One region of the Variovorax glacialis genome, then DNA from elsewhere that is predicted to be linked to it. Evidence: predicted binding sites of a transcription regulator. Region 1 holds the regulator's gene; each other region holds the start of a gene.
The links. Region 1 encodes sigma-54, which starts transcription at its own class of promoters, with help from an activator protein. Its sites were predicted from a motif close to TGGCANGNAANCTGCTTT; they were not measured.

Region 1 (7,496 bases):
ATTGACCGGATGGCTGACCGGCGTCAGCCAGGCCGAGGCGCTGCGCCGCGCGCTGCTGGACTGGCTCAAGGACGACAAGTCCTTCGACATCCACGACCGCGACGACACCTTCGACAAGGTCACGGCGGCGGTCGGGCCGGCGATCGACTTCATCGTCACCGGCCATACGCACTTGGAGCGCGCCATCGATATGGGCCAGGGGCGCTACTACTTCAACAGCGGGACGTGGATACGCCTGCTCCAGTTCACGCCGGCCATGCTCGCAAGCGAGGGTGCCTTCACCGAGGTGTTCAACGTGCTGGTCGACGGGCGCATGAAGACGATCGACGAGGCGCGCCTCGACGGACAGCCCTTCGTCATGGACCAGACCAGCGCTGTGTCGCTCAGCGTCGAGCCCGGCGGCGGGACGGTCGGCGCGCTGGCCCATGTCGAGGGCGACGGGACCGGCGAACCGCGCGAGATCCAGCGCTACACGAGGGGCTGACATGAGCGACACGTCCGACGTCCGGGATATTCGCCTGGAGTTCCTGCGGTCAGGGCCGGCGCACAACCAGCTGCTGTCGCCGCTGACCGCCTACATGGCGCTGTGCGGAGCCGACGGGCCGGTGAGCGTGCATCTGCCTTTCGAGCATGCGCAGTTGCTCACGCGGCTCAACCGCCTTCGCTACGAGATCGACGGAACGCCGATCGCGGCATCGCAGCGCGCGGCCGAACTGCAGGAACTGGGCGAGGCGATCGCGCGGGTGCTCGGCAAGATCCCGGAACTGGTCTCGGAGCTTCGCTCGGCGCGCGGGGATACCAGCCGCCTGGTCAACATCCGGCTGCTGATTTCGGCTTTCGAACTGGGCCTGGTGCCTTTCGAGGCGACGATGTCGCCGGCCGACACCTCGGGCTCCGGCGCGCCGCTGCTGCTGCGCACGCTCACCAACATCACGCGCGAGATCCGCCGCGGCCGGCCGCTCCAGTCGCAATGGAATCGGGCGCCGAAGATCCTCTACGCCTTTGCCTCGCCGCCCGGCTTCGCGGCCGTGCCGGCGCAGGCGCACTTGGAGGCATTGCGCCGTGCCATCGACCCCTGGGTCAAGGCCAGGGATACGCCCGGCGAGCGCGTCGTCGAGGTGCGCAAATTGCTCACGGTGCTGCCGAATGCCACGGCGCGCAGCATCAGCGACGCGTGCCAGTCCGAGGATTACACGCACGTGCACCTGCTGGCGCACGGCGCGCCGCTACCGGGCTCGGACCGCCGCTACGGCATCGTGCTGTGCAAGGAAGGCGAGGCCGAAGAGCACGTCGTCGTCGACGGACAGAGCCTCGCGATGGCGCTCAAGAGCATGAATTCGAACGGTCGGGCGAAGCAACCGCCTACCGTGGTGAGCCTGGCGACCTGCGATTCAGGCAACGCCAGTTCGGTGCTGACGCCCGGCGGCAGCATCGCGCACGAACTGCACGCGCAGGACATTCCGTGGGTGATCGCCTCGCAGTTCCCGCTGTGGATGCGTGCGTCGAACATCGCGGCGGAGCTGCTCTACAGCGGACTGCTTGCGGGCAACGATCCGCGCTGGGTCGTGCATGAACTGCGGCAGCGCCTGCGGATCGACCTGCCGGACACCCACGACTGGGCCAGCATCGTGGTGTACGCGGCCGTCGCGCCGGACCTGGAAGCCCAGGTGGACGCCTTCCGCAGCCGGCAGACCAAGTCGAAGATGGAGGTCAAGTTCGATCGGATGGACTCCCTGGTGCGTGCCAACGAAAAGGACCCGGCACGCCGCGCCGCATCCATCAGCGCCGAGACCGCGGCCGAACTCGACCGGCTCAGCGACCAGATCCGCGTCGACCTGGCGGCCTGGCGCGACAGGCCGGTCGCGCAGCGCAATCCGAAGGAGAAGGCCGAACGCCTCGGCATGAGCGCGGCCAGCGAGAAGCGCATCGCCATCATCCACGCGCTCGTCGGCAATGTGCCCCGCAGCACGGAGGCCTATCGCAAGTCGCGCGAGTTCTACGAGGCGGCACTGAAGATCGAATCGGTCAATCACTGGGTGATGACGCAGTTCCTCTCGCTCGCGGCCATCCCCGCGCTGGCGCCGGACGACGGCGCGCTGACCGCGTTGCGCACCGAGTACGGCAAATGGTGGCTGGTGGCCTGGCAACTGGCGCAATGGCAATTGCGTACGGCCGCCATCACGGACCGGGTGTGGGCGCACGGCACGCTGGCGGAACTGGAACTGCTCAGCGCCGTCTACGGAGGCAACGCCTTCGAGCCCGGCGTCGCCAAGGATCGCATCGTCGAGCATTGCAGGCAGATTCGCGAATTGTCGACGGATTCGTTTCCGGTTCTCTCGACGCAGCGCCAGTTCAGGCGCTATGTGGATCACTGGTCGCGCATGCAGTGGGAAGGGCTGGCGCAGGCGGCGCTGGTAACGCTGGAAGGGCGCGAGGCTTGAGGCGCCTCCTTCAGACGGCCCTCAGAGCGCCTTCCGCAAATTGGCCGGCGCGATCCGCAGCGCCTCCCGGTACTTCGCCACGGTACGCCGCGCGCATTCGATGCCCTGCTCCTTGAGCATCTCGGAGATCTGGCTGTCCGACAGCGGTTTCTTCAGGTCCTCCGAACTCACGAACTGCTTGATCAGTGCGCGCACGGCGGTGCTCGATGCATTGCCGCCCGTTTCGGTGCCAAGCGCCGAGCCGAAGAAGTACTTGAGTTCGACCGTGCCGTAAGGCGTCGCCATGTACTTGGCGGTGGTCACGCGGCTGATGGTGGATTCGTGCAACCCGAGTTCGTCGGCGATCTCGCGCAGCACCAGCGGGCGCATGGCGAGTTCACCGTGCACAAAGAAGCTCTTCTGCCGCTCGACGATGGCGTTGGACACACGAAGGATGGTGTCGAAGCGCTGCTGGATGTTCTTGATGAACCAGCGTGCCTCCTGCAGGCGTTGCGACAGCGCCTGGCTGCCCTCGCCCTTGTGCTGCTTCAGCGCGCCGGCATAGATGTCGTGCACGCGCAGGCGCGGCATGACTTCGGGGTTGAGCATCACGCGGAACTTGGTGTTGGTGCCATTGCCGACGCGCGTGACGATCACGTCGGGCACGACCACGTTGCGCTCCACATCAACGAAGCGGCGCCCCGGCTTGGGCTCCAGCCTGGCGATGAGCTGCAGGGCGGCGCGCACTTCCTCTTCGTTGCTTCGCGTCAGCGTGGCCAGGCGCTTGAAGTCGCGGCGGGCGAGCAGCTCCATCGGCTGCTTGCAGATCGCGATCGCCGTCTTGCGCACCTGCGCCTCGTCATCGCTCTCGTCCTCGTCGGCGAGGGCGCGCAGCTGGATGGTCAGGCATTCGCCCAGGCTGCGCGCACCGACACCGGCCGGCTCCAGGCTCTGCAGCAGGCCGAGCGCGACCTGGAAGTGGTGCACGAGGTCGTCGAACTGGTCGTTGTCGTCGCCCGCGAGGCCCGACGCCAGGGCGGGCAGCGAGTCTTCGAGGTAGCCGTCCTCGTTGAGGGACTCGATCAGGAAGCGCAGCGCCGCCCGATCGGTTTCGCTCAGGCGCAATCCGAGTGCCTGCCGGTGCAGGAAGGACTGCAGCGACTCCTGGCTGCGCGCGAGTTCGGCCGCGTCCGTGCGCTCGTCGTCGCCGAGGTTGTTGGCGCGCGCCGGGGCGTCGCCGCCCCATTCGCTGTCGTCGGGCGCGAGGTCGATGGTGCCGTCGCCCTCCCAGTCGGGCTCGCCGTCGGCCGTGTCCGCCGTGGCGACTTCGGCTTCGCTGGTGGCAGCGACGGCGACTTCCGGGGCGGACGCCGACGGACCGGGCGCGAAATCACCCTCGCCATCGGCAAACCGGTCGTCGTCGCGAACAGGCGCATCGGCTGTCTCCAGCCCGAACTCCTCACGCGTAGCCTCTTCGGCCGTCCGCTCCAAGAACGGGTTGTCGTCCAGCATCTGCTCGACTTCCTGCGTCAGCTCAAGCGTGGAAAGCTGCAACAGCCGGATCGACTGCTGGAGCTGAGGCGTCAAAGCGAGATGCTGCGAAACCCGCAGCGACAAACCCTGCTTCATGGAAATAACGAAACCCTCTGGCCCAAAAGGCCGCCGCGCCCGGCCGCCCGTAGCGGCCGGCCTGCCCCCGGCAGGGGGTAGGCGAAGCACGAAGTGCGGAGCCTGGGGGCGAGCAACATGTTCACATCCGGAAATGTTCGCCGAGGTACACGCGTCGCACCTCGGCGTTGTCGACGATCTCGGCCGGCGTACCTTGTGCCAGGACATGCCCGTCGCTGATGATGAAAGCGTGATCGCAGATGCCCAGCGTCTCGCGCACGTTGTGGTCGGTGATCAGCACGCCGATGCCGCGTTCCTTCAGGAAATTGATGATCCGCTGGATCTCGATCACGGCGATCGGGTCGATGCCGGCGAAGGGTTCGTCGAGCAGGATGAAGCGCGGCTGCGTGGCCAGGGCGCGGGCGATTTCGACCCGGCGACGCTCGCCGCCGGACAAGGACAGGGCGGGCGAATCGCGCAGGTGGTCCACCCGCAGGTCGGCCAGCAGTTCGGTGAGGAGTTCCTCGATTCGCTGCTTCGACAGCGAAACCGGCCGACCGCTGGCGTCGGGCTCGCGTTGCAGTTCGAGCACGGCGCGGACGTTCTCCTCGACCGTGAGCTTGCGGAAGATCGATGCCTCCTGGGGAAGGTAGCTCAGGCCCATGCGCGCGCGGCGGTGGATCGGCATGTGCGCGATAGGCTCGCCGTCGATGGTGATGTCGCCGGCATCGGCCCGCACCAGGCCGACGATCATGTAGAAGGAGGTGGTCTTGCCGGCGCCGTTGGGGCCCAGCAGGCCGACGACTTCGCCCTTCTGCACGCCCAGCGACACGTCCTTGACGACCTTTCGGCTGCCATAGCTCTTCTGGAGCCCGCGCGCCTCGAGGCGGCTGCCCGGCGCGCCTGCGCCCTCGCTCATGCCTGCGGTTTCGATCACTTCTTGGCCTCTCCGCCCAGGGTGGTGGTGGCGCGCAACCCGGTGCCCGGTGCGGGGGCGGGTGCGGGCGCGGCGGCGGCCGGTTTTCCGCCGACGGCGGGTGCAGCCGGCGCGGCCTTGGGGGTGAGGATCGCCTTGACGCGACCACCCGGCTGGGTCGCCACGCCGGCGTTGGGCGGCAGCGAAGACCCGTTGACCGAGAAGGTGTCGTTGCTCTGGTCGTAGACGATCAGCGGTCCGCTGCTCTCGTCGTTGGGTGTCGCCCCGATCAGCCGGCGCATCACCGCGCGGCGGATGAACTTCACGTTGTCGGCACGGCTGTCGTATTCGATGACTTCGCCCTCGCCCTCGATCCACTCGTCAGGACCCGAGTCACGTTTCTGCTTGTAATAGGCCAGCTTGCCGGGTGCCGCGGTCACGACGCCGTATTGATAGCCCTCGGGATCCTGCCGAACGTCGATCTTGTCGCCACGGATGACGATCGTGCCCTTGGTCACCACGACGTTGCCCGTGAAGACGCTGGTCTGCTTGAGATCGTCGTAGCGCATCGAGTCCGCCTCGATGTTCATCGGCTTGGCGCGATCGGCCTTCTCCGCGTGCGCGCCCGATGCGAGCCCGGCCAGCGTCAAGGCGAGAAGCAGTCCACGGGCGAGTTGGCGAAAGGGAGATGAAGGTGGCGAGATCATAGAGGCACGAAACTTGCTCTGCATTGTATGCGGCCGGCGGATTCGGTCTGGACGCGCTCCGACAAAAAAAGCCCGCCGAAGCGGGCTTCACGTACGGACGGACGGATGGCCGGACCACCCGGCGCGTTCAACCCTTGTGGGCTTCGCCGATGAGGAAATCGACGGCCTGCAGGGCACGGTCGAGCGAACCGGCGGTATCGCCGTCCACGTACCAGCGGCCGGCCACGCCGAGCGCCGGCACGCCGGCGACCTGGTAGTCGCTGGTGAGCTGGGCAGCGCGCTTTGCCTTGCCGGAGACCGAGAAGGACTTGAACAGCTCGGCGAACTTCTTGGCGTCGAGGCCCGGCTGCTTTTCGACCCACGCGAGGATGGCCGCGTCGCCGGTCATCGGCACACGCTCCTTGTGAATCGCATTGAAGATCTTCAGCTGGAACTCGTCGACCTTGCCCATTGCTTCGAGCGTGTAGTACAGGCGCTGCTTGGCTTCGGTGTCGTTGCCGACGAAGGGGACCGGAATCCGCTTGAAATTGACGTACGGGGGCAGTTTCTTGACCCAGGCTTCGAGCTGCGGCTCGAAGGCCGCGCAATGCGGGCAGTTGTACGAGAAGAACTCGACCACCTCGACCTTGCCGGCCGGCGTGTCGACCGGCGCCGGCTTGCCGAGCACGATGTAGTCGGTGCCGGCCTTGGGCGGGCGTTGCTGGGCGTGCAAGGGAGCCACGAGCGGAAGAAGGCCCAGCGAGGCAGCGGCCAGCGAAAAGTCACGACGTTTCATTAAGAGGTTCTCCTGTCGGCTGAAAGAGCCCGCGCTTCGGGATGGAGTTCCCCGAGGGCGCGAAGTAAAGATAGGTGAAGGTTCAGCGCTGGACGCGGACCAGGGCCGATTCGAGGCCGCCGCTGTCGAGCCGCTCCTTGAGTTGATCGGCATCGTCCTTCTTGTTGAACGGACCTGCGCGCACGCGATAGACGGTGCGGCCGGCCTGCTCGCGCTCGGTCACGCGGGCTTCCACGCCCATCAGCGACAGCTTGGCGCGCTGCGCCTCGGCGTCTTCGGACGTGCGAAAGGCGCCAGCCTGCACGAAGTACATGAACGGGTCGGTGCTGCTGCTCGAACTGCCGCTGCTCGCGCCGGAGCGCGCCCTGGCGAGGTCGCCGAGCGGGTCGCTCGATGGCGTCGCGTTGGCCTCGGCCGGAACGGGCGCGGTGCGTGCCGTGCGCGGCGGCGTGGCGGCTGCGGTGTCGGTGCCGCGAGCGCCGGGGGCGACCACCACCGGAACGGGTCCGGAGGGCGGATTGAGCGGACCGACGGTCGCAGGTTGCGTCGCCGCCGCGGCCGTGGCGGGCGTCGGCGCCGGAGCCGCGCCGCGGGCCGGCGCAGCCGACTTGCCCGCGAGCGGTGCATTTGGATCCCAGTCGCGGTTCTTGCGCGCCTCGGCCTCGTCCTGCTCGGCGCCGCCGCGCTGGGTCTTGGTCATGAACGGGATCGGCACTTTGGTCACGTAGACCGCAATGCCGAGCGCCACGCCGAGCCCGAGCACCAGACCGATGATCAACCCGATGACGATGTTGCCGCTTTGTCTTTGTTTCATGGTGGAGGTCGAAATCACATCTTCTTCGGCGCGCTGACGCCGAGAACAGCGAGGCCATTGTGCAGCACCTGCGCGGTGGCCGCGACCAGCGCGAGGCGGGCCAGCTTCACCGGCTCCTCGTCGACCAGGATGCGCTCTGCGTCGTAGTAGCTGTGGTAGCTCGCGGCGAGTTCGCGCAGGTAGAAGGTGACATCGTGCGGCGCGAAATCCTTGGCCGCAGCGGTCAGCATGGCCGGGTACTTGGCGAGCTGCAGCA
Region 2 (7,496 bases), on a different contig from region 1:
CTGCGATGCGAAATCGACGGGTTGGAGCAACTCGACCGCACCAGCCAGCTGGTCGGGACGATCAGCCGCCTGGTCCACGCCCTGCAGCGCGAGCGCGGCATCTCGAACGTGCTGCTCGCCTCGCAGGGCCAGCGCTTCGTCGCGCAGCGCGACGAACAGATCGCCGAGTGCATGCGGATGGAAGAAGCAGCGCGCCTCGGGTTCGAACAGCTGGAGCTTGAAACCGCCCGCATCGGGAACGGCGCGCGTCTTTTCAGCCGCATCGCCTGGGTGTTGCCCGGCCTGGATGCCCTGCCGGAACTGCGTCGTCGCATCGGCGCCCTGGAGATCGATGCGGCCGGATCGACCGCGGCCTTCGTCAAGCTGATTGCCGGGCTGCTCGCGGTCGTGTTCGAAGCCGCCGACGGCGCGACCGATCCGGAAGTCTCGCGCGTGCTCGTGGCGCTCTTCAATTTCATGCAGGGCAAGGAGTTCGCGGGGCAGGAACGCGCGTGCGGTGCCGCTGCGTTCGCGTCGGGCCTCAACGACAGGACCCGTCAGCAGCAGTGGCTTCACCTCATCGAATCCCAGGAGCGGTGCTTCCAGGTGTTCACCGAGTTCTCGGGCGAAGCGCTTGTCGAGCTCTGGCGCGCGAGCCAGTCGACGGCGCAAATTGCCGAACTGGAGCGCCTTCGCCGCATCGCCTGCGCGGCACCCGCGGGTGTGGTGCTCGACAGGGAACTGAGCCAGTCGTGGTTCGACTGCTGCACGCGTCGCATCGACGCCATGCGGGTCATCGAGGAACAACTGGCCGACAACCTCCGCGCGATCTGCCACCAGAAGACGGCCCAGGCGCGCGCGGAACTGGATGCCCACCAGGCCTTGCTGGCGAAGATGAGCGACCAGACAGTTGCAACGTCTGCCGCGTTCTTCGACGGCTCGCCGACGCCGGACGCAACGCCGCTGGCCGGCGCCGCACCCTACGGCCGACAGCTCGAGCGTTCGATCCTCGACATGGTCCAGGAGCAATCGCATCGGCTGCAGGCAATGAGCGACGAGCTCGACACCGTGCGCGCCGCCCTGAACGAGCGCAAGCTGGTCGAACGCGCGAAGGGGCTGCTGATGGCGCACCGCCGGATCAGCGAACAGGAGGCGCACAAGATGCTGCGCCAGACCGCGATGAACCAGAACCGCCGTCTGATCGACGTCGCCGAATCGGTGCTCGCCATGGCCGAATACCTGCCCAGGGACGCATCGTCCTGAACGTGGAGACTTCCCGCAATGGTGCGCCGCACAACAATCGCGCTTCAGCTGTCCGGCAGCTCCATCGGCCTCCAGCCCAAGAACAGAGCGCTTCATTCGCTATCGTTTTAGTAGCAACGGCGTACTTGAATCCGCTGGCACACAGCTTGCATTGACTCCCGCATAGACCAACGAAGGTCTCCAGGCAGGCGACATCCAACGACGGGTGTTGCCCACCGAACCGGACAAAGGCGTCCCCACCCGCAAGGGCTCGTTCTCGAGCAGCCCCTGCGCGGTGAGGACGCCTTTTTTGTTTTTCGCTTACGACTTTTGTCTTTCCATCTCGGAGTTCGCCCCATGACCGATTCGCTGACATCCAAACTGAGTCGCCGACGTGTGCTGCAGGCCGCTGCGGCGGGCGTCGTCGGGCTCGACCCCGCCATGCGCGCCGCCGTCTGGGCGCAGGGCTCCGACAAGCCCGAGAAGGAGGAAGTCCGGATTGGCTTCATTCCACTGACCGATTGCGCCAGCGTCGTGATGGCCTCGGTGCTCGGCATCGACAAGAAGTACGGCGTGAAGATCGTTCCCAGCAAGGAAGCCAGTTGGGCCGGCGTTCGCGACAAGCTCGTCAACGGCGAACTCGACTTCGCCCATGTGCTCTACGGCCTGGTCTATGGCGTGCACCTCGGCATCGGCGGACCGAAGAAGGAAATGGCCGTGCTGATGACCCTCAACAACAACGGCCAGGCCATCACGCTGTCGAAGAAGCTCGCGGACAAGGGCGCCGTGGACGGCGCCTCGCTCGCCAAGGTGATGGCGGCCAACAAGGCCGAGTACACCTTCGCGCAGACCTTCCCGACGGGCACGCACGCGATGTGGCTCTACTACTGGATGGCCGCCAACGGCATCGATCCGCTGAAGGACGCCAAGGTCATCACCGTGCCGCCGCCGCAGATGGTCGCGAACATGCGCGTCGGCAACATGGATGGCTACTGCGTCGGCGAGCCGTGGGGCCAGCGCGCGATCATGGACGGCATCGGCATCACCGCCGTCACCACGCAGGACATCTGGAAGGACCATCCCGAAAAGGTGCTCGGCACCACCGGCGAGTTCGTCAAGAAGTACCCGAACACGGCACGCGCCGTGACCGCGGCCATCCTGGAAGCCGGCAAGTGGATCGACACCGGCCTGCAGAACAAGAACAAGATGGCCGAGACCATCGCGGACAAGAGCTACGTCAACACCAGCGTGGATGCCATCAACCAGCGCATCCTGGGCCGCTACACCAACGGCCTCGGCAAGAACTGGGACGACCCCAACTACATGAAGTTCTACAACGACGGCGCGGTCAGCTTCCCGTACCTGTCGGACGGCATGTGGTTCCTCACGCAGCACAAGCGCTGGGGCCTGCTGAAGGAGCATCCCGACTACCTGCAGGTGGCGACGCAGATCAACCGCATCGACATCTACAAGCAGGCCGCCGCGGCCACGAAGACTGCGGTGCCCAAGGACACGATGCGCACCAGCAAGCTGTTCGACGGGGTGGTCTGGGACGGTAAGAACCCGAAGCAGTACGCCGATTCGTTCAAGGTCCATGCCTGAGGAGCCCGCCATGGTCAGCGCCGTCTTCCATTCCCCCCTCGATGCCAGCCCGGCCATGCCGGCTCCCTCGAAACCCGTCGTCGCAGCCAGGTCCGCCGCGCCGGCGCAGCCTGCCGAACCCGCGCTGCGCCTGCCGCGCGACTTCAACGCCCTCTGGCTGCGCGTGCTGCCGCCCGTACTGGGCTTCGCCCTCCTGATCCTGATCTGGGAACTGGTGGCGATGAAGAGCACCACCGGGTTTCCCTCGCCGCTCGCAACCTGGCACCAGGCACTGACGGTGTTCAGCGATCCGTTCTACAGCAAGGGCCCCAACGACCAGGGTGTGGGCTGGAACGTGCTCTCGTCCCTGCAGCGCGTGGGCCTCGGCTTCGGCCTGGCCGCCGCGGTCGGCATTCCGGCCGGCTTCGCGATCGGACGCTTCGAGTTCCTCTCGCGCATGTTCAACCCGCTGATCAGCCTGCTGCGCCCGGTCTCGCCGCTGGCCTGGCTGCCGATCGGCCTGCTGGTGTTCAAGGGTGCCAATCCGGCGGCCATCTGGACCATCTTCATCTGCTCGATCTGGCCGATGATCATCAACACCGCCGTGGGCGTGCAACGGGTGCCGAGCGACTACATGAACGTCGCCCGGGTGCTGGACCTCAGTGAATGGAAGATCTTCACTCGCATCCTCTTTCCTGCCGTGCTGCCCTACATGCTGACCGGCGTCCGCCTTGCCGTCGGCACCGCTTGGCTCGTGATCGTCGCGGCCGAGATGCTGACGGGCGGCGTGGGCATCGGCTTCTGGGTGTGGGACGAGTGGAACAACCTCAACGTCGCCAACATCATCATCGCGATCTTCGTCATCGGCATCGTCGGGCTCGTGCTCGAGTTCGCGCTGATCAGGATCGCCACCGCGTTCACGTTCGAGGAGGTCAAGTCATGAACGATGACAACAAGTACATCGAGATCCAGGGTGTCGAGCAGCGCTTCAAGACGGCCAAGGGCAGCTTCCTCGCGTTGCGCGACGTGAGCCTCAACGTGGCCAAGGGCGAGTTCATCACGCTCATCGGGCATTCGGGCTGCGGCAAGTCGACGCTGCTGAACCTGATTGCCGGGCTCACCACGCCGACCGAGGGCGCCCTGCTCTGCGCCAACCGCGAGATCAAGGGCCCCGGCCCGGAGCGCGCAGTGGTGTTCCAGAACCATTCGCTGCTGCCCTGGCTGACCTGCCACGAGAACGTCTACCTCGCCGTCGAGCGCGTGTTCGCATCGACCGAGAACAAGGCCCAACTCAAGGCGCGCACCGAAGCGGCGCTCGCGCTGGTCGGGCTCACGGCCGCCGCGCAAAAGCGTCCCGGCGAAATCTCGGGCGGCATGAAGCAGCGCGTCGGCATCGCCCGCGCGCTGTCGATGGAACCCAAGGTGCTGCTGATGGACGAGCCCTTCGGCGCCCTCGACGCGTTGACGCGCGCCAAGCTGCAGGACGAGCTGCTCGCCATCGTGCAGAAGACGCACAGCACCGTGGTCATGGTGACGCACGACGTGGACGAGGCCGTGCTGCTGTCGGACCGCATCGTGATGTTGACCAACGGCCCGGCCGCCACGATCGGCGAAGTGCTGAGCGTCGACATCCCGCGTCCTCGCAACCGCGTCGAGCTCGCCGAAGACCCGGTCTACGTGCATGCCCGCAAGGCGGTGATCGACTTCCTCTACACGCGCCAGGCGCACGTGGAAAAAGTCGCCGCCTGAGGCGGAGGGCATCGCGATGGACATGCGCGTCAAGCGGAAGCTCGTGATGGTCGGCAACGGGATGGCCGGGGTCCGCACGCTCGAAGAGTTGCTCAGGATCGAGCCTGACCTCTACGACATCACCGTGTTCGGCGCCGAGCCGCATCCGAACTACAACCGCATCCTCCTGTCGCCGGTGCTCGCTGGCGAGCAGACGGTGGACGAGATCGTGCTCAACAGCTGGGCGTGGTACGACGAGAACCGCATCACGCTGCACGCCGGCAAGAAGGTGGTCGAGGTCGACCGCGTCAGGCGCATCGTTCGTGCCGAAGACGGCACCGAAGCCGCGTACGACCGGCTGCTGATGTGCACCGGCTCCAACCCCTTCATGCTGCCCGTCCCCGGCAACGACCTGGAGGGCGTGATCGCCTACCGCGATATCGCGGACACCGACTGCATGATCGAGACCGCCAGGACGCACAGGAACGCGGTGGTCATCGGTGGCGGCCTGCTGGGGCTCGAGGCGGCCAATGGGCTGATGCTGCGTGGCATGAACGTGACGGTGGTGCACGTCAATCCGTGGCTGATGGAGCGTCAGCTCGACGATGTCGCAGGCAAGCTGCTGCAGAAGTCGCTGGAGGAACGCGGGCTGCGGTTCCGGATCGGTGCGCAAACGCAAGAGCTGATCGGCGGTCCCGAAGGCCGCGTCACCGCAATCCAGTTCAAGGACGGCACCGAAGTCGCGGCCGACCTGGTCGTGATGGCCGTCGGCATCCGCCCCAACACGGAACTGGCCGAGAAGATGCGCCTGCACGTGAATCGCGGCATCGTGGTGAACGACACGATGCAGACCGTCACCGACGCGCGCATCTATTCGGTCGGCGAATGCGCGGCCCATCGCGGCATCGCCTACGGGCTGGTCGCGCCGCTGTTCGAGCAGGCGAAGGTCGCGGCCAACCATCTCGCGCAGTTCGGCATCGGCCGCTACATGGGTTCGGTGACTTCGACCAAGCTCAAGGTCACCGGCATCGACCTGTTCTCGGCCGGCGAATTCATGGGCGGCGAAGGCACGGAAGAGATCGTGATGAGCGACCCCTTCGGCGGCGTCTACAAGAAGCTGGTGATCAAGGACGACAAGCTCGTCGGGGCCTGCCTGTACGGCGACACGGTGGACGGCAGTTGGTATTTCAAGCTGCTGCGCGACCGCCGCAGCGTGCATGACATCCGCGACGCGCTGATGTTCGGCGAAGTGAACGCCGTCGCGGCCTGAGGCCCATGATGAAAGAGACACGCTCGACCTGCCCCTACTGTGGCGTCGGCTGCGGCGTGGTCATCGAATCCGTCGGCGCGCAGATCACCGGCGTGCGCGGCGACCCCGATCACCCCGCGAACTTCGGGCGCCTTTGCACCAAGGGTTCGACGCTGCACCTGACGGCCAGCGCAGCGGTCACGATGCAGACACGGCTGCTGCGGCCGCTGCAGCGCGCCACCCGAGGCTCCACCCCCGAGGCCATCAGTTGGGACGGCGCGCTCGACGTGGCCGCCGAGAAATTCGCGCAGGTAATTGGCGATCATGGACCGGACGCCGTGGGCTTCTATGTCTCCGGACAACTGCTCACCGAGGACTACTACGTCTTCAACAAGCTGGCCAAGGGACTGGTCGGCACGAACAACATCGACACCAACTCGCGCTTGTGCATGAGCAGTGCCGTCGCGGGCTACAAGAAGACGCTCGGCGCCGATGCACCCCCCGCGTGCTACGACGATCTGAAGCACGCCGAGTGCCTCTTCATCGTCGGCAGCAACACGGCCTGGGCGCATCCGATCCTCTTCAGGCGCATCGAGGACGCGAAGGCGGCCAACCCGGCGATGAAGATCGTCGTGACCGACCCGCGCCGCACCGACACGGCGGAAATCGCCGATCTCTTCCTGCCCATCCAGCCGGGCACCGACGTGATGCTCTTCAACGGCATGCTGCACCTGATGTTGCGGGAAGGCTGGATCGATGCGCGCTACATCGCCGATCACACGAGCGGGTTCGATGCGATCCGGGCCACTGCGCGGGACTGCACGCCCGATCGCGTCGCGCAGGTCTGCGGCATCTCCGAGGAAGACCTCGCCAAGGCGGCCCGCTGGTTCGCCACTTCGGCCTCGACGCTGAGCCTCTATTGCCAGGGCCTGAACCAGTCGTCCTCCGGCACGGCCAAGAATGCGGCGCTGATCAATCTGCATCTCGCGACGGCGCAGATCGGCAAGCCCGGCGCGGGACCGTTCTCACTGACCGGCCAGCCCAACGCGATGGGTGGTCGGGAAGTGGGCGGCCTGGCCAACCTGCTCTCGGCACATCGCGATCTCGCGAACCCGCAACATCGCGCCGAAGTCGCGGCGCTGTGGGGCGTGCAGGACGTGCCGCATCAGCCTGGCAAGACGGCCGTCGAGATGTTCAAGGCGGCCGCCGACGGCAAGATCCGCGCGCTTTGGATCGCCTGCACGAACCCGGCGCAATCGATGCCCGACCAGGCGACGGTGCGCCGTGCGCTCGAACGGTGCGAGTTCGTCGTCGTGCAGGAGGCTTTCTCGACCACTGCCACCTGCGACTACGCCGACCTCCTCTTGCCGGCAACCACCTGGGGCGAAAAGCAAGGCACCGTCACCAACAGCGAGCGGCGCATCTCGCGTGTGCGGCCGGCCGTACCCGCACCTGGCGAAGCGCGCGACGACTGGTCCATCGGCGTGGCCTTCGCGCGCCGACTCGAAGAACGACTGGGCCGCTCTGGGTCGCTCTTCCCCTACGCCGATGCCGAATCGGTCTGGAACGAGCACCGCGAATCCACGCGCGGCCGCGACCTCGACATCACCGGCATGAGCTACGCGATGCTCGAAGCCGCGCCTCAGCAGTGGCCGCTGCGCGAAGGCGAATCGACGGGCCGTGCACGGCTCTACGAGGACGGCATCTTCCCGACGCC
Region 3 (7,496 bases), on a different contig from region 1:
GCCTCTACGAAGGGCTGGTCGAGGCCGAGCCCGAACTGCTTCTGTGAGGCTGTCCTCCAAGGAAATTCAATGACGAACGCATCCCGACGGCAATTCATCACTCACTCGCTCGCAGGCGCTGCGGCGCTCGCACTCCCGACGGCTGTCCTGCATGCGCAATCGCGCCCCGTGCTCAAGGCCGGCGACCAGAAGGGCGGGCTGCGCGCGCTGCTCGAAGCGGCAGGCGGACTCGAAGGCCTCGGCTACGACATCCAGTGGTCGGAGTTCCCCGCCGCCGCGCCGCTGGCCGAAGCGCTCAATGCGGGCGCCGTGGACTCGGGCCCGATCGGCGATGCGCCGCTGATCTTCGCGCTCGCGGCCGGCACGCGCGTGAAGGCGATCGGCGCGAACCGCTCCGATTCCTACGGCACGGCCGTGCTGGTCCGGCCGGATTCGCAGCTGCAGACCGCGGCCGACCTGCAGGGCAAGAGCATCGCGACCAACCGCGGCTCGATCGGCCACTACGTAACGCTCAAGGCCATCACCACGGCGGGCCTGAAACCGGAGGACGTCAACATCCGCTTCCTCGCGCCCGCCGACGCCAAGCTCGCACTGACGCAGGGCTCGGTCGACGCCTGGGCGACCTGGGAGCCCTACACCGCGCTGGCCGAGACCAGCCATCACGCGAAGGTCCTGGTCAGCGGGCGCGGCCTGCTGCCCGGCCTCAGCTACCTCGCGGCCACCGATGCGGCGATCGCCGCGAAGCGACCGGTGCTGCAGGACTTCCTGCAACGGGTGGTGAAGGCGCAAGCCTGGTCGTACCGCAATGTCGACGCCTTCTCCGCAACGCTCGCGCGGATCATCGGCATCCCGCCCGAGGCGGCCAGGCTGCAGTTCGAGCGCCGCGAGCAGAAGTGGGTGCCCATCGACGCGCAGGTGATCGCCGACCAGCAACGCACGGCGGACTTCTACTATCAGGTGGGACTCATCAAGCAGCCGCTGGATGTGCGACCGACTTTCGACCCCGGCTTCGCGACCGGCGCCTGACGCCATTGAAGGCTCCTGGCGCGGCCCAAAGATGATTTCTCTATTTGGAATCAACGAATCGGTCGTTCCCCAATCTGAAGGCTCTGCGGACAATGGCCCGTCACGCCCTTGCGGGCGCCGTTTTTCGTTCGAGCATCATGAATTTCCAACAACTGCGCTCGGTGCGCGAGGCCGTGCGCTGCGGCTTCAATCTCACCGAAGTCGCCCACACGCTTCACACCTCACAGCCCGGCGTGAGCCGGCAGATCCGTGAACTCGAGGAAGAGCTGGGCATCGAGCTCTTCGTGCGCGCGGGCAAGCGGCTGACCGGTCTTACCGAACCCGGCGGCCACGTGCTTCCCATCATCGAGCGCATGCTGATGGAGAGCACCAACCTCCGACACGCCGGGCAGGAGTTCGTGGCCAGGCAGAGCGGCCTGCTCTCGGTCGCGGCCACGCATTCTCAGGCGCGCTACGCGCTGCCCGTGGCGGTGCAGGAGTTCCGGTCGCACTTTCCGAACGTGAAGTTGCACCTCCATCAAGGCTCGCCCAAGCAGATCGCGCAGATGCTGCTGAGCGGCGAGGTCGACGTCGGCATCGCCACCGAGGCGCTGGGCGACTGCCCGCAACTCGTGGCCCTGCCCTGCTACCGCTGGACGCACTCGGTCATCGTGCCGCCCGGCCATGCGCTGCTCGGCGAGACGCTCACGCTCGAGGCGCTCACACGCTATCCGCTGATCACCTACGACACCGGCTTCACCGGCCGCACGCGCATCGACAAGGCCTTCGAAGAGCGAGGCCTGGCGCCGAACATCGTGCTGACCGCCATGGATGCGGACGTGATCAAGACCTACGTGCAGCTCGGCATGGGTGTCGGCATCGTCGCGGGGATCGCGTACGAGGCCGAGCGCGACACGCAGCTGCGTGCGCTCGATGCGGGGGAACTGTTCGGCATCAACCTCACCAAGCTGGCGGTGCGCCGCGGCAACTACCTGCGCGGGTATGTGCACGCCTTCATCGAATCGTTCGCGCCGACGCTGCCGCGCGCGGTCGTCGAGAAGGCACTGGCAGCGGACGCGACAGCGCAGATCGGCGGCTGACAGCGGCGCGGATCACTGCCCCGCGCTACGCGCAGCCCCACCAGCACGCGTCACGCGCAATGCCGGCTTCTTCAGGCGTCGGGACGCGAGGGATGGTTCAGCTCAGGACGCGCTTCGGCGCCGTCTTGTAGTGCGTCGAATACAGGGTCGCGCCGACGAAGGTCAGGCCGCCCACGAGGTTGCCGAGCACCGTCGGGAGTTCGTTCCAGATGAAGTAGTCCATCAGCGTGAACTTGCCGCCGAGCATCAGGCCGGTGGGGAACAGGAACATGTTGACGATCGAGTGTTCGAAGCCCATGTAGAAGAACACCATGACCGGCATCCACATGCCGATCGCCTTGCCCGACACGCTGGTGGACATCATCGCCGCGACGACGCCGGTGGATACCATCCAGTTGCACATCACGCCGCGGATGAACAGCGTCAGCATGCCGGCGGCGCCGTGGGCCGCGTAGCCGATCGTGCGTCCTTCGCCGATCGCGCCGAGCTTCTGGCCGACGAGGCTCGGGCCTTCGGAGAAGCCGAAGGTGAAGATGATCGCCATGAACACCGACACGGTCAGCGCGCCCGCGAAGTTGCCGACGAACACCAGCCCCCAGTTGCGCAGGCAGCCGCGCCACGTCGCGCCGGGGCGCTTGTCGAGGACGGCCAGTGGCACCAGCGTGAAGACGCCGGTGAGCAGGTCGAAGCCCATCAGGTACAGCATGATGAAGCCCACCGGGAACAGCATCGCGCCGACCAGCGGGTTGCCCGTGTTGACGCTCACCGTGACGGCGAAGGCCGCGGCCAGCGCCAGGATGGCGCCCGCCATGTACGAGCGGATGAGTGTGTCGCGGGTGGACATCAGGAGCTTGGATTCGCCGGCGTCGACCATCTTGGTGACGAACTCGGCGGGTGCTAGATAGGCCATGGGGATTCCTTGAAGACGGCGAAAGATGAAAGCTGGTGAAGAGAGGGAGACGAAGGGATCACGCGAGCGCAACGAGCACGCGGCCCTCCTGCACGCGCACGGCATGCGCCCGCACCGAGTACTCCGGTGATTCGAGGCACTCCCCGTTGCGCAGGTCGAAGTGGTTCTTGTAGAGCGGCGAAGCCACGACGATGCGGTCTCCCAGGCTGCCGACCAGCCCGCGCGAGAGCACGCTGGCCTTCGCCCTGGGATCGACGTTGTCGATGGCATAGAGGTCCTGCTGCTGGCCGACGCGGAAGATCGCGACGTGTACGCCCTCCACGAGCGCGCACACGCCGGTGTCGGGCAGGATGTCGGTGGCGGCGCACACGGCTGTCCAGTGAAGCGTTTCGGTGGTCATCGGGAATGTCCTCGGGTGTTCAGGCGGTCGCAACGTCGTCGACGGCTTCGGCGCGTTCATCGATGCGGGCGGGCCGGTTCTGGCCGCGCTCCTTCACGAAGACGATGTGCTCGTCCGGCTTCTCGCTGTTGACGAAGGAGCGGAAGCGCTCGCGCGTGGCCGGGTCGTTCACGGCCGTCTTCCACTCGCACTGGTAGGTGTCGACCACGCGCTGCATCTGCGCCTCGAGTTCGTCGGCAAGGCCGAGGGTGTCCTGGATGAGCACGCCCTTCAGGTAGTCCAGGCCGCCTTCGAGGCTCTCGCGCCATGTGCTGGTGCGCTGCAGGCGGTCCGCGGTGCGCACGTAGAACATCAGGAAGCGGTCGATCAGCCGTATCAGCTCGGCCTTGCCGAGGTCGGTGGCAATCAGCTCCGCGTGCCGCGGCTTCATGCCGCCGTTGCCGCACACGTAGAGGTTCCAGCCCTTGTCGGTGGCGATGATGCCGACGTCCTTGCCCTGGGCCTCGGCGCATTCGCGGGTGCAGCCAGAGACGCCGAACTTGATCTTGTGCGGTGCGCGCAGGCCCTTGTAGCGGTTCTCCAGCTCGACGGCCAGGCCCACGCTGTCGTCGACGCCGTAGCGGCACCAGGTCGAGCCGACGCAGCTCTTCACCGTGCGCAGGGACTTGCCGTACGCGTGGCCGGATTCGAAGCCGGCGGCGATCAGTTCCTCCCAGATCGGCGGCAGCTGCTCGACGCGCGCACCGAAGAGGTCCACGCGCTGGCCGCCGGTGATCTTGGTGTAAAGGCCGTACTTCTTCGCCACCTGGCCGACGGCGATCAGCCCTTCAGGCGTGACCTCGCCACCAGGCATGCGCGGCACGACGGAGTAGCTGCCGTCCTTCTGGATGTTGCCGAGGAAGTAGTCGTTGCTGTCCTGCAGGCCGGCCAGGTCCTTCTTGAGGACGAATTCGTTCCAGCAGGAAGCGAAGATGCTGGCGGCGGTGGGCTTGCAGATGTCGCAGCCGAGGCCCTTGCCATGTCGGGCCAGCAGGTCGCCGAAGCTGCGGATCTCGCCGACGCGGATCAGGTGGAACAGCTCCTGGCGCGAGTAGGCGAAGTGCTCGCAGAGGTGGTTGTTTACCGTCAGGCCGCGCTTCGCCATTTCGGCCTTCATCACCTGGCCGACCAGGGGAACACAGCCCCCGCAGGTGGCGCCGGCCTTGGTGCAGGCCTTCAACTCCGCGACGGTGCAGGCGCCCTCGCCGACCGCCGCGCAGATCTGTCCCTTGGTCACGCTGTTGCACGAGCAGATTTGGGCGCTGTCGGGCAGCGCGTCCACGCCGAGCCCGGGCCGTGCCTTTCCGTCGCTCGAAGGCAGGATCAGGAATTCCGGATCGGCCGGCAGCGTGATGCCGTTGAGGGCCATCTGCAGCAGGGTGCCGTACTCGGCCGCATCGCCGACCAGCACCGCGCCGAGCAACTGCTTGCCGTCCTCGCTGACGACGATCTTCTTGTAGATCTGCTTGTGCTCGTTGACGTACTGGTAGGCGCGGGACTTCGGTGTCCTGCCGTGCGCGTCGCCGATGCTCGCCACGTCCACGCCCATGAGCTTGAGCTTGGTGCTCATGTCGGCGCCGGTGAAGGCGGCATCGTGCTGCCCGGCGATGTGCTTCGCGGCGACGCGGGCCATGTCGTAGCCCGGCGCGACGAGGCCGAAGACCTGCTCGTTCCACGATGCGCATTCACCGATCGCATAGACGTCGTGATCGCTGGTGCGGCAATGGCTGTCCACTGCCACGCCGCCGCGGGGGCCCACCGCCAACACGCACTGGCGCGCCAGTTCGTCGCGCGGGCGGATGCCGGCGGAGAACACGATCATGTCGGTCTCCAGCCAGGTGCCGTCCGCAAAGACCATGCGATGCCGTGCCGTCGCGCCATCGGTGATCTCCACCGTGTTGCGGCCGGTGTGCACGTGCACGCCCAGCGCCTCGATCCCGGTGCGCAGGGCGCGACCGCCGCCGTCGTCCACCTGCATGGCCATGAGGCGCGGTGCGAACTCGACGACGTGCGTCTCCAGCCCCATGTCGCGCAGGGCCTTGGCGCATTCGAGCCCAAGCAGGCCGCCACCCACGACGACGCCGGTGCGGGAGCGTGCGCCGGAGGCCTTCATGGCTTCCAGGTCCTCGATGGTGCGGTAGACGAAGCAATGCGGCCGGTCGCGGCCCGGCACCGGCGGCACGAAGGGCGCGGAGCCGGTGGCCAGCACCAGCTTGTCGTAGTGCAGCACTTCGCCGTCGGCGGTGGTGATGGTGTTGTTGCGCCGCTCGATGGCGGCGGCCCGGGCGGCAAGGCGCAGGGTGAAGCCGGTGCGCTCGAAGAAGCCGGGCTCGACGAGCGACAGGTCTTCGGCGGTCTTGCCGGCAAAGAATTCGGAGAGGTGAACGCGGTCGTAGGCCGGACGGGGCTCCTCGCACAGCACCGTGACCTCTGCGTTCGCGAGGCCGAGCTCGTCGAGTTGCTCCAGGAACTTGTGGCCCACCATGCCGTGGCCAATCACTGCAATCTTCATGTCGGATCCTGCACACAACCGCCCTCGTGACGGGTGCAGACCGCAAGGAAGCTGTCAGACAGCCAGTTGCAGAGGACCCCCGCGTGGAACGGATGCGAATCGGGTTGGAACAGGCGAACCGCTTGCGTCACCGCGCACAGTTCGCTCGAATCCCGCCGTCATTAGCGGAGGCACCGTAAATCCGCGGCAACGGTGCCGACGGAACAGTGCAGGTGATCGAGCAACATCCGTGCCAAAGGAATCCGCCTTCCACGGCCCCGGTTCGCACCGAAAGCCCCCCGCGAGTGGCCTGCAGGCCGAAGCTCATGCGCTGTTGTGGCGCACGAGTTGCCGGTTTGGTGCGGTGCGGCCGCCGTGCCGTGCCGGCCTGCGGATGCGCTCGACGGCCCTGATGAGGGTCAGGTTCAGCACGTCGCGCTGCGCGTGACTTCCGCCCATCCGATGCGCCAGCGCCGGCAGGCTTGCCAGCAGCGTGATCGCCAGGGAATCGTTGCCTTGCCCGAATGCGACCAGCGCACGGCACGACGACAGGCCGAGCTGCCGCGTCGTCATGCCGTGGCGCGTGGGCAATGCCTGCGCCCTCACCAGCGCCCGCTCGAGCCGTCCCGCGCGATCCCAGTCGCGCGCGCCGACGAAGGCGAGCATGGCGTGCAGGTCATTGAAGCTGCAGAAGCCGTCATCGAAGTACGCGCTCCACCCGATCGCCAGTTCGGTCCAGCGCGAACCGGCATCGCCACCCGCCAATTCGAGCCGCCAGAGCAACGCGGAAGCATCGATCAGGTCGCCGATCTGGCCGGAGGGGCCGGCGCGCACATTGGCGGTCGTACAGGGCCCGCGCGTCCTCGAAGGCGTGCCGTGCGATGTGGAACAGCGCCACGTGCCACCAGCCGTGCCTCGCGACGACGGTGTCGATGCTCCAGGCGTCGCTGTGCGCGTTCATCCAGCGCACGCCCGCATCGGCGCGCTCGGACATCTCGAACACGTGCGCCATCGCATGGTGGGCCCGGGCGTCGAGGGGGTCCAGGGCCAGCGCGGCGCAGGCGGCTTCCTCGGCGCGCTCGTACTCGCCGTTTTCCTCGAGGCCGAAGGCATGCATGGCCAGCACCGCGTGATAGCCAGGCAGGTCGCGCGACCAGAACGGCAAGACGGAGGGCACCCGGCTGCGCATGTTGTCGACGTCGCCGGTGATGTGGTCGAACATGTGCGCAACCTGCAGTGCCAGCACATCCAGCGGGTCCTGTGCCAGCAGTTCGCCGAGCCTGGTCTTGGCGCTCTCGTAATCGTCGGCGAGCGCCGCCGCGATCGCGGCCAGGTGCAGCCGCTCGCGGCCATTGGCCGGAAGGCCGGCCGCGCGCTCCAGGACCGGGCGTGCAGAGCGCACCCGGCGCGGATCGCGGCTGCAGATCAGAAGGTAGGCCTGCAGCACGTGGGCCATCACGAAGGCCGGCCCTTCCTGCAGCGCCGATCCCAGCGCCTCCTCGACGCCGCCGCGCCAGCTCTGGAACGCGGCGAGCGCCCGCTCGTACGCAG
Region 4 (7,496 bases), on a different contig from region 1:
GAGGGGGGAAATAATGGACGGTGGCGTGCAAAACGTCACAGCCTACCAGCTAGAGGCCTCGGACCGGCGTCGGTAAAAGCCCCGGGATTTCGAAGGGTGGACGCGAAAGCTCAGGGCAGTGCGCCCAGGTGGGCCTGGGCTGCGGTGGCAAGCGTCCGGTCGAAAGTTACAAGCGAGGCCCTCGATTCCGCCATGCGCAATGGAAGTTCGGCTACGACGGGGTCGCGTTCACTGCTGTCGCCGGCACCTTGCCGTTGCCATGGGTGCGGGAGGCCAGAGCCACCAGCAAGAGCACCGGCACCCCCAGCACGGCCGTCCCGACGAAGAAGGCGTGGTAGCCATAGAGGTCCACGAACTTGCCCGAGTAGCCTGCGATGAACTTCGGCAACAGCAGCATCAACGAACTGAACAAGGCGTACTGCGTGGCCGAATAGCTGATGTTGGTCAGGCTCGACAAGTAGGCGATGAAGGCGGCGGACGCGATGCCCCCGGCCAGGTTGTCGGCCGACACCACCAGCACCAGGGCGGTCAGGTCGTGCCCGCGCGTGGCGAGACCGGCGAACAGCAGGTTGCTGGCCGCGCTGAGCACGGCGCCCAGCATCAGCACCCGCATCACGCCGAGCCGCATCGACAGCACGCCGCCGATGAACGCCCCGACGAGCGTCATGACCACGCCGTAGATCTTGCTGACCGTCGCGACTTCGTCCTTGGTGAAGCCCATGTCCACGTAAAACGGGTTGGCCATGATGCCCATCACCACGTCGCTGATCCGGTAGACCGCGATCAGCGACAGGATCAGCGCCGCCTGCCATTTGTAGCGACGGATGAAGTCGGCGAAGGGTTCGATCAGCACGCTCTCGAGCCAGGCGCCCACCGTCTTGGGTTGTGGCAGTTCGGCGCGCACGGGCTCGGGTGAGAGCAGGACGGTGAGCACGCCCACCCCCATCGAGGCGGCCATCACGAGGTAAGCCGTCTTCCATGCGCCGTTCTGGTAGCCGGTGAGGCCGGGCAGTTCGGCCCAGGCCGCGACCCAGAGGACCCCTGCGCCCGCCCAGATCATCGCGAGGCGGTAGCCCGTCTGGTAGGCGGCGGCCAGCGCGGCCTGCTTGCGCGTGGCGGCGGACTCGATGCGGAAGGCGTCGAGCGCGATGTCTTGCGTCGCCGAGCCGAAGGCGACGAGCAGGGCGCACCAGACCAGCGGTGGCAGGCCGTCGCGTGGATCATTGAAGGCCATGCCGGCGAGTCCGACGATCACGGTCATTTGCGCCATCAGCAGCCAGCCGCGGCGTCGACCGAGCAGCGTGGTGAAGGGCGGGACCGGCAACCGGTCGACCAGCGGCGCCCACACCCACTTGAAGCCGTAGGCCAGCCCGACCCAGCTCAGGAAACCGATGGTGGTGCGATCGACGCCGGCCTCGCGCAGCCGGAAGCTCAGCGTGCCGAGCACAAGCAGCAGCGGAAGGCCCGCGGAGAAGCCGAGCGCCAGCATGCGCAGCGTCGCAGGTTCGAGGTAGACCTTGAGCGCGTCGCGCCAGGGCAGGGACGTTGGGGCTTCGTCAGCCGATGGTGCAGACATAGCCAATTATCTCGCCCCCAGGCTTGCTCACTTCGTGTAGCCGCCTACCCCCTACCGGGGTGTCCTGGGGCTCGCCCCCAGGCTTGCCCACTTCGTGTGACCGCCTACCCCCTACCGGGGGGAACACGTGCGGCCCGGCGGAGCCGGTTCCGCGGTGTTTCACCGACGGGCCTGGCTGCGCCGGCCTGGGGTTTTCGGGGGGGGCTTGGTCTGGCACATCCTTTGCATGGCATCTTGTACACAAGACAGGATGCCTGAAGATGGTGCATGAAGAGGGGCTGCCGAGGGGTGGGTCCACGACTCAGTTGGAAGGCGCTGCGGATGCGGCGTGGATCGCGCGGCTCGATTCGCCGCTGCGAGGTGCTGGCGCGGGGGCGCTCGCGGGGCTTCAATTTGCCGCCAAGGACAACATCGATATCGCGGGTGTGCCGACCACGGCGGCTTGCCCGGCTTTCTCGCGCGTTCCGGGTGAGCACGCGTACGTGGTGCGGCGTCTGCTCGAAGCCGGTGCGGACCTGGTCGGCAAGACCAATCTCGATCAGTTTGCCTGCGGACTGAACGGGACGCGATCGCCGTATGGCGCGGTGCCGAACAGTTTCGATGCGCGCTATGTGTCGGGTGGATCGAGTTCGGGGTCGGCCTACGCGGTGGCGACGGGGCAGGTGGATTTCGCGTTGGGCACGGATACCGCGGGCTCGGGGCGGGTGCCGGCGGGGCTCAACAACATCGTCGGCATCAAGCCGTCGCGGGGGCTGCTCAGCGCACGCGGCGTGGTGCCGGCGGCGCAGAGCGTGGATTGCGTGTCGATCTTTGCGCGCACGGTGGGCATGGCGGCGCGTGTATTGCAGGCGGCGATGGGCTTCGATGCGGAAGATCCGTACTCGCGCAGTCTTGTACTGGCCACGCAGCCGCTGCCGGCCGGCTTCCGCTTCGGGGTGCCGACGGCGCTGCGATTCTTCGGCGACAGCCAGTCGGCGGCTGCCTTCGACCGGGCGGTCGAGCAGATGAAGGCGCTCGGCGGCACGCCGGTACCTGTCGACTATGCGCCGCTGGCCGAGGCGGCGTCGCTGCTCTATGACAGTGCGCTGGTGGCCGAGCGCTATGCGGCGGTGCGCGAATTCTTCGATGCGCATGAAGCGGAGGTGATCGAACCGGTGCGGGGCATCCTGGCGCAGGGGCGGGGCTACAGCGCCGCGGACTTCGTCGATGCGCGCGCCAGGCTGCAGGCGATCGGGCAGCGTGCCGCGGCGATGTGGGGCGACATCGACATCCTGCTGGTGCCAACGGCGCCCACGCACTACACGATCGAGGCGATGCAGGCCGACCCGGTGGCGCTGAATCGCAATCTCGGCGAGTACACGAACTTCGTGAACCTGCTCGACTACGCGGCCATCTCGGTGCCGTCCGGCCTGCGCGAAGATGGCCTGCCGTTCGGCGTGACGATGATCGGCCGTTGCGGCAGCGACTTCCAGCTCGCCGAACTGGGGCAGCGCTTTCATTACGCGACAGGTTTGACCCTCGGCGCGACGGGCGAGCCGATGCCGACGCCCGAAGCGTTGCCGGTGATCGCGCCCCTACCCATGGTCAAGGTCGCGGTGGTCGGTGCGCACCTTTCGGGGATGCCGCTGAACGGGCAGTTGACCGAGCGAGGTGCCCGGCTGCTCGGCGCCACGCACACCGCGCCCGTGTACCGCCTCTACGCATTGCCCGGCACGGTGCCGCCGAAGCCCGGCCTGGTGCGTGTGCAGCCGGGCGAAGGTGCAGCGATCGCGCTGGAAATCTGGGAGATGCCGATGGCGCAGTACGGCAGCTTCGTCGCGCTCATTCCGGCGCCGCTCGGCATCGGCAGCCTCACCCTGGCCGATGGCAGCGGGGTGCAGGGCTTCCTGTGCGAGGCGCTCGCCGTGGCGGGCGCCGACGACATCACGCACCTCGGCGGGTGGCGTGCCTACATCGCCTCGCGCGCTGCGCTCGTGGCTTGAGCGCTTTCAAGTTCCGTCACATCACGAACCTTCCGGAGTACTCGATGGCTTACCGACACAACTCGCCTTCCATTGCCAAGCCGGCTTCGCGGCGCCAGGTGCTCCAGGCGGGAGCGGCTGGCCTTGCGGTGCTCGCCGCGCCCGCACTCGTGCGTGCGCAGGCGGCGCCGAAGATCCGCATCGGCTACTGGCCCATCGCCGCCGGCCTGCCGTTCTACGCTGCGGTGGAACAGGGCTATTTCAAGAGCGCAGGTCTCGACGTCGAGGTGCAACGCTTCGCGGGTGCGCAGCAGATCATGGAGGCGATCCTGTCCGAGCGTTGCGACGGCAGCGCGAACGGCACCGGCTCGGCCAACATCGCGATCGGCGAGATCGCGGCGCCGGGCAGCTTCAAGATCTTCTGCTCGAACCCGAGCAACGTGAAGAACGTGCTCGACCAGATGCTCGTGCCAGCGGCCAGCACCGCGAAGACCATGGCCGACCTCAAGGGCAAGCGCGTCGCGTCCGGCCCCGGCATCCAGAACGTCACGTTGGCGAAGACCGTGCTGGAGCGCGGCGGCGCGACCGGCGCGACAGTGGTCGAACTGCCGATCGGCCAGCACGTCGCCTCGCTCGCCGCCGGGCAGGTCGACGGCTGCTACACCCTGGAGCCGACCGGAACCATCGGCCGCCTCAACGGCAGCACGCGCATCCTCGAATCGGGCGTGATCGCGAAGTACGTGCTGGGCGATCCGATGGCGCCGTGGTTCGGCGGCTCGGCCTCGCTGTCCTCGGCCTTCATCAAGAAGAACCCCGACGCGGCGAAGAAATTCATCTCGGCCTACGGCCAGGGCGTGGCCTTCGTCCGCACCAAGCCGAACGAAGCGCGCCAGTACCTCAAGGGCTACACCGCCATCGAAGGTCCGCTCACCGGCGAGGTGCCGCTGGCGGCGTACACGATGTACAACGAGTTCACGCCGGCCGACGTCGCGTACTTCCAGAAGTTCTTCGACCTGTTCTCGGAAAAGGGCATCTTCTCGTCGCGCCTGATGGTCGACTCGATGCTCTACAAGGGGTGACCTCATGAGCACCCCTGCACCGACGGGCGCGACACCCTGGGCCGCGCCGGCCACCGCCACGGCCTCCGCGCCGCCGCGCGAATCGCATTGGGTCAAGGCGCTGCCCTTCATCGGCCCGGTGGTGCTCTTCATCGTCTGGGACCTCGCGGTCCGGCTGGGCTTCATCAAGCCGATCCTGCTGCCGATGCCGGCGGACACGATCGGCACCTTGCTGTCGGGGCTGGCGGGCGGACCGCTGCTGGCGGACTTCGCGGTCACCGTCTGGCGCACGCTGCAGGCCTTCCTGATCGCGGCCATCGTCGGCGTGCCACTCGGCGTGCTGCTGGGCAGCAACGAGAAGGCCTATCGCAGCGTTGAGTTCCTGATCGACTTCTTCCGCTCCACGCCGTCCTCCGCGCTGATCCCGCTGTTCCTGATGATCTTCGGCGTGTCGGACGTCAACAAGGTCGCGATCGCCGCGTTCGGCGCGATGCTCATCGTCGTGTTCAACAGCGCCTACGGCGTGATGAACGCGCGCAAGCAGCGGGTGATGGCCGCGAAGGTCATGGGCGCATCGCGCTGGCAGATCTTCCGCGACGTGCTGGTCTGGGAGAGCCTGCAACCGAGCTTCGTCGGCCTGCGCTCGGCCGTGTCGATGGCGCTCGTGATCGTGATCGTGGCCGAGATGTTCATCGGCTCCGACAGCGGCCTCGGCCACCGCATCATCAACTCGCAGCAGGTGATGAACGTGAAGGACATGTACGCGTCGATCCTCGCGGCCGGCGCACTGGGCTATGCGCTGAACATCCTCTTCCTGCTGGCCGAGCGCCGCATCGTGCACTGGAGCGGACGATGAGAACCGTCGACAACGTGATCAACGGGCCCGTCTACGCGGATGTGCCAAAGCCCGTCTTCACGCCGGGTCCGACCGGCACGCACATCACCATCCGCGGGCTGACCAAGTACTTCGCCGGCTGGCCGCTGTACGAGAACTTCGACCTCGACATCCCCAAGCAGAAGATCGTCTCGGTCTTCGGGCCCAACGGCTGCGGCAAGTCGACGCTGATCAACATGATCGCGGGGCTAATCCCGATCGATTCGGGCGAGATCCTGTTCGACGGCAAGTCGCTCAAGGACACGAAGATCGGCTACGTCTTCCAGAACTACCGCGAGGCGATGTTCCCGTGGATGCGCACCATCGACAACATCGCGTATCCGCTCAAGCTGGAGGGCCGCTCCAAGGCCGAGGTGGATCGGCGCATGCAGGAGCTGGTCGCCTCGTTCGACGTCAAGTTCGACCTCAAGCGCTATCCCTACGAGCTCTCCGGCGGCCAGCAGCAGACCGCGTCGATCATGCGGGCGCTGGCGCCGAACCCCGAGGTGCTGTTCCTCGACGAGCCCTTCTCGGCGCTCGATTTCGAGATGACGCTTTTCATCCGCGAGAAGCTGCAGGAAGTGTTCATGCAGACGGGCACCACGATGCTGCTGGTCTCGCACGACCTGGAAGAAGCCGTGTACCTCGCCGATCAGGTGCTGCTGTTGACCAAGCGGCCGACGAAGGTGGCGGAGATCCTCGACTACGGCGACGCACGTCCTCGCACGCTGGAGACGCTGAGCTCCGCCAGCTTCGTGAGCATGAAAAAGCTGAGCCTGGAAATCTTCCAGCGCGAAGTCCGCCGATAGGGGATCGGTCATGACGCCCGCTCAGATCGAAACCTACGTCGACGCCACGTCGGCGGCCCTGGGCTTGCGCTTGCGCCCGGACCACCGGCCAGGCGTCGTGCGCTTCTTCGCGCTGGCCGCGGAGTTCGCCGCGCTGGTGGAGGCCGTGCCGCTCGATCCCCATGACGAACCGGCGGTGAATTTCGTGCCGGTGGTTCCGAGGGAGAGGGAAGCATGAGCGACGACGCCCTGCTTCTGCTCCAGAAGGATGCGTCGACCATGGCCGCCGCCGTCCAGGCCACAAAGGTCAGCGCCGTCGCGCTCGTGCAGGCCAGCCTGGATCGCATCGACGCCACGGACCGCCGCGTGAACGCCTTCACCGACGTGGTTCGCGAACGTGCGCTGCGGCGGGCGGCGCAGATCGATGCCTCGCTGTTCTCGGACAGGGCGGCGCGCACGCGCGAGCTGCCGCTGCTCGGCGTCCCTTTCGCGGTGAAGAACCTGGTCGACATCGCCGGGCTATCGACGCTGGCCGGCTCGAAGATCGAGCGGGAGAGCCCGCCGGCGCGCGGCGATGCCGAACTGGTCCGGCGGCTCGAAAACGCGGGCGCGGTGCTGGTCGGCGCGCTCAACATGGACGAGTACGCGTACGGCTTCACCACCGAGAACAGCCACGTCGGTGCGGCGCACAACCCGCACGACCTCACGCGGATCGCCGGCGGTTCGTCGGGTGGCTCCGGCGCCGCGGTGGCGGCGGGGCAAGTGCCGCTGACGCTGGGCTCGGACACCAACGGATCGATTCGTGTGCCGGCATCGTTGTGCGGCGTGTTCGGCCTGAAGCCGACCTTCGGGCGCCTGCCGCGCACGGGCAGCTATCCCTTCGTGTCGAGCCTCGACCACCTCGGACCGTTCGCCCGCTCGGCGCGCGATCTCGCGCTGGCGTATGACGCGATGCAGGGTCCGGAAGGCGCCGGAGCGAACGATCCCGGTTGCGCGCAGCGTGCGGTCGAACCCACGATGCCGACGCTGTCGCGCGGGCTCAACGGCCTTCGCGTCGGCGTCCTCGGCGGCTACTTCCGCGAACGCGCACAGCCGGAGGCGCTGACAGCGGTAGATGCCGTCGCGCAAGCATTGGGAGCGAGCCAGACCGTCGAACTGCCGATGGTCGAAGCGGGGCGAGCCGCCGCCTTCCTCATCACCAATTCCGAAGGGGCGGCGCTGCATCTGCCGGACCTGCGC

Region 2: the regulator sigma-54 is predicted to act here: its motif matches at 1,378-1,395, upstream of ACSFBL_RS09525 (CmpA/NrtA family ABC transporter substrate-binding protein).
Region 3: the regulator sigma-54 is predicted to act here: its motif matches at 6,184-6,201, upstream of nirB (nitrite reductase large subunit NirB).
Region 4: the regulator sigma-54 is predicted to act here: its motif matches at 1,788-1,805, upstream of atzF (allophanate hydrolase).

Annotation. Positions count from the first base shown of each region.
Region 1 covers NZ_JBPJZT010000017.1:7,767-15,262, reverse strand. Annotated here, with positions in the region: gene ACSFBL_RS29355 (metallophosphoesterase) at 1-484, shown strand, start outside; gene ACSFBL_RS29350 (CHAT domain-containing protein) at 486-2,441, shown strand; gene ACSFBL_RS29345 (RNA polymerase factor sigma-54) at 2,463-4,049, opposite strand; gene lptB (LPS export ABC transporter ATP-binding protein) at 4,171-4,947, opposite strand; gene lptA (lipopolysaccharide transport periplasmic protein LptA) at 4,962-5,651, opposite strand; gene ACSFBL_RS29330 (thiol:disulfide interchange protein DsbA/DsbL) at 5,779-6,426, opposite strand; gene ACSFBL_RS29325 (SPOR domain-containing protein) at 6,509-7,240, opposite strand; gene argS (arginine--tRNA ligase) at 7,255-7,496, opposite strand, start outside.
Region 2 covers NZ_JBPJZT010000003.1:194,095-201,590, forward strand. Annotated here, with positions in the region: gene ACSFBL_RS09520 (nitrate- and nitrite sensing domain-containing protein) at 1-1,242, shown strand, start outside; gene ACSFBL_RS09525 (CmpA/NrtA family ABC transporter substrate-binding protein) at 1,579-2,823, shown strand; gene ntrB (nitrate ABC transporter permease) at 2,834-3,745, shown strand; gene ACSFBL_RS09535 (ABC transporter ATP-binding protein) at 3,742-4,551, shown strand; partial or broken gene ACSFBL_RS09540 (NAD(P)/FAD-dependent oxidoreductase) at 4,574-5,785, shown strand; gene ACSFBL_RS09545 (nitrate reductase) at 5,809-7,496, shown strand, end outside.
Region 3 covers NZ_JBPJZT010000004.1:516,794-524,289, reverse strand. Annotated here, with positions in the region: gene ACSFBL_RS14290 (class II aldolase/adducin family protein) at 1-47, shown strand, start outside; gene ACSFBL_RS14285 (ABC transporter substrate-binding protein) at 70-1,026, shown strand; gene ACSFBL_RS14280 (CysB family HTH-type transcriptional regulator) at 1,164-2,105, shown strand; gene ACSFBL_RS14275 (formate/nitrite transporter family protein) at 2,203-3,015, opposite strand; gene nirD (nitrite reductase small subunit NirD) at 3,074-3,415, opposite strand; gene nirB (nitrite reductase large subunit NirB) at 3,435-5,966, opposite strand; gene ACSFBL_RS14260 (tetratricopeptide repeat protein) at 6,270-6,611, opposite strand; gene ACSFBL_RS14255 (tetratricopeptide repeat protein) at 6,643-7,496, opposite strand, start outside.
Region 4 covers NZ_JBPJZT010000019.1:59,594-67,089, forward strand. Annotated here, with positions in the region: gene ACSFBL_RS30785 (AmpG family muropeptide MFS transporter) at 212-1,576, opposite strand; gene atzF (allophanate hydrolase) at 1,837-3,558, shown strand; gene ACSFBL_RS30795 (ABC transporter substrate-binding protein) at 3,603-4,616, shown strand; gene ACSFBL_RS30800 (ABC transporter permease) at 4,621-5,451, shown strand; gene ACSFBL_RS30805 (ABC transporter ATP-binding protein) at 5,448-6,278, shown strand; gene ACSFBL_RS30810 (DUF4089 domain-containing protein) at 6,289-6,495, shown strand; gene ACSFBL_RS30815 (AtzE family amidohydrolase) at 6,492-7,496, shown strand, end outside.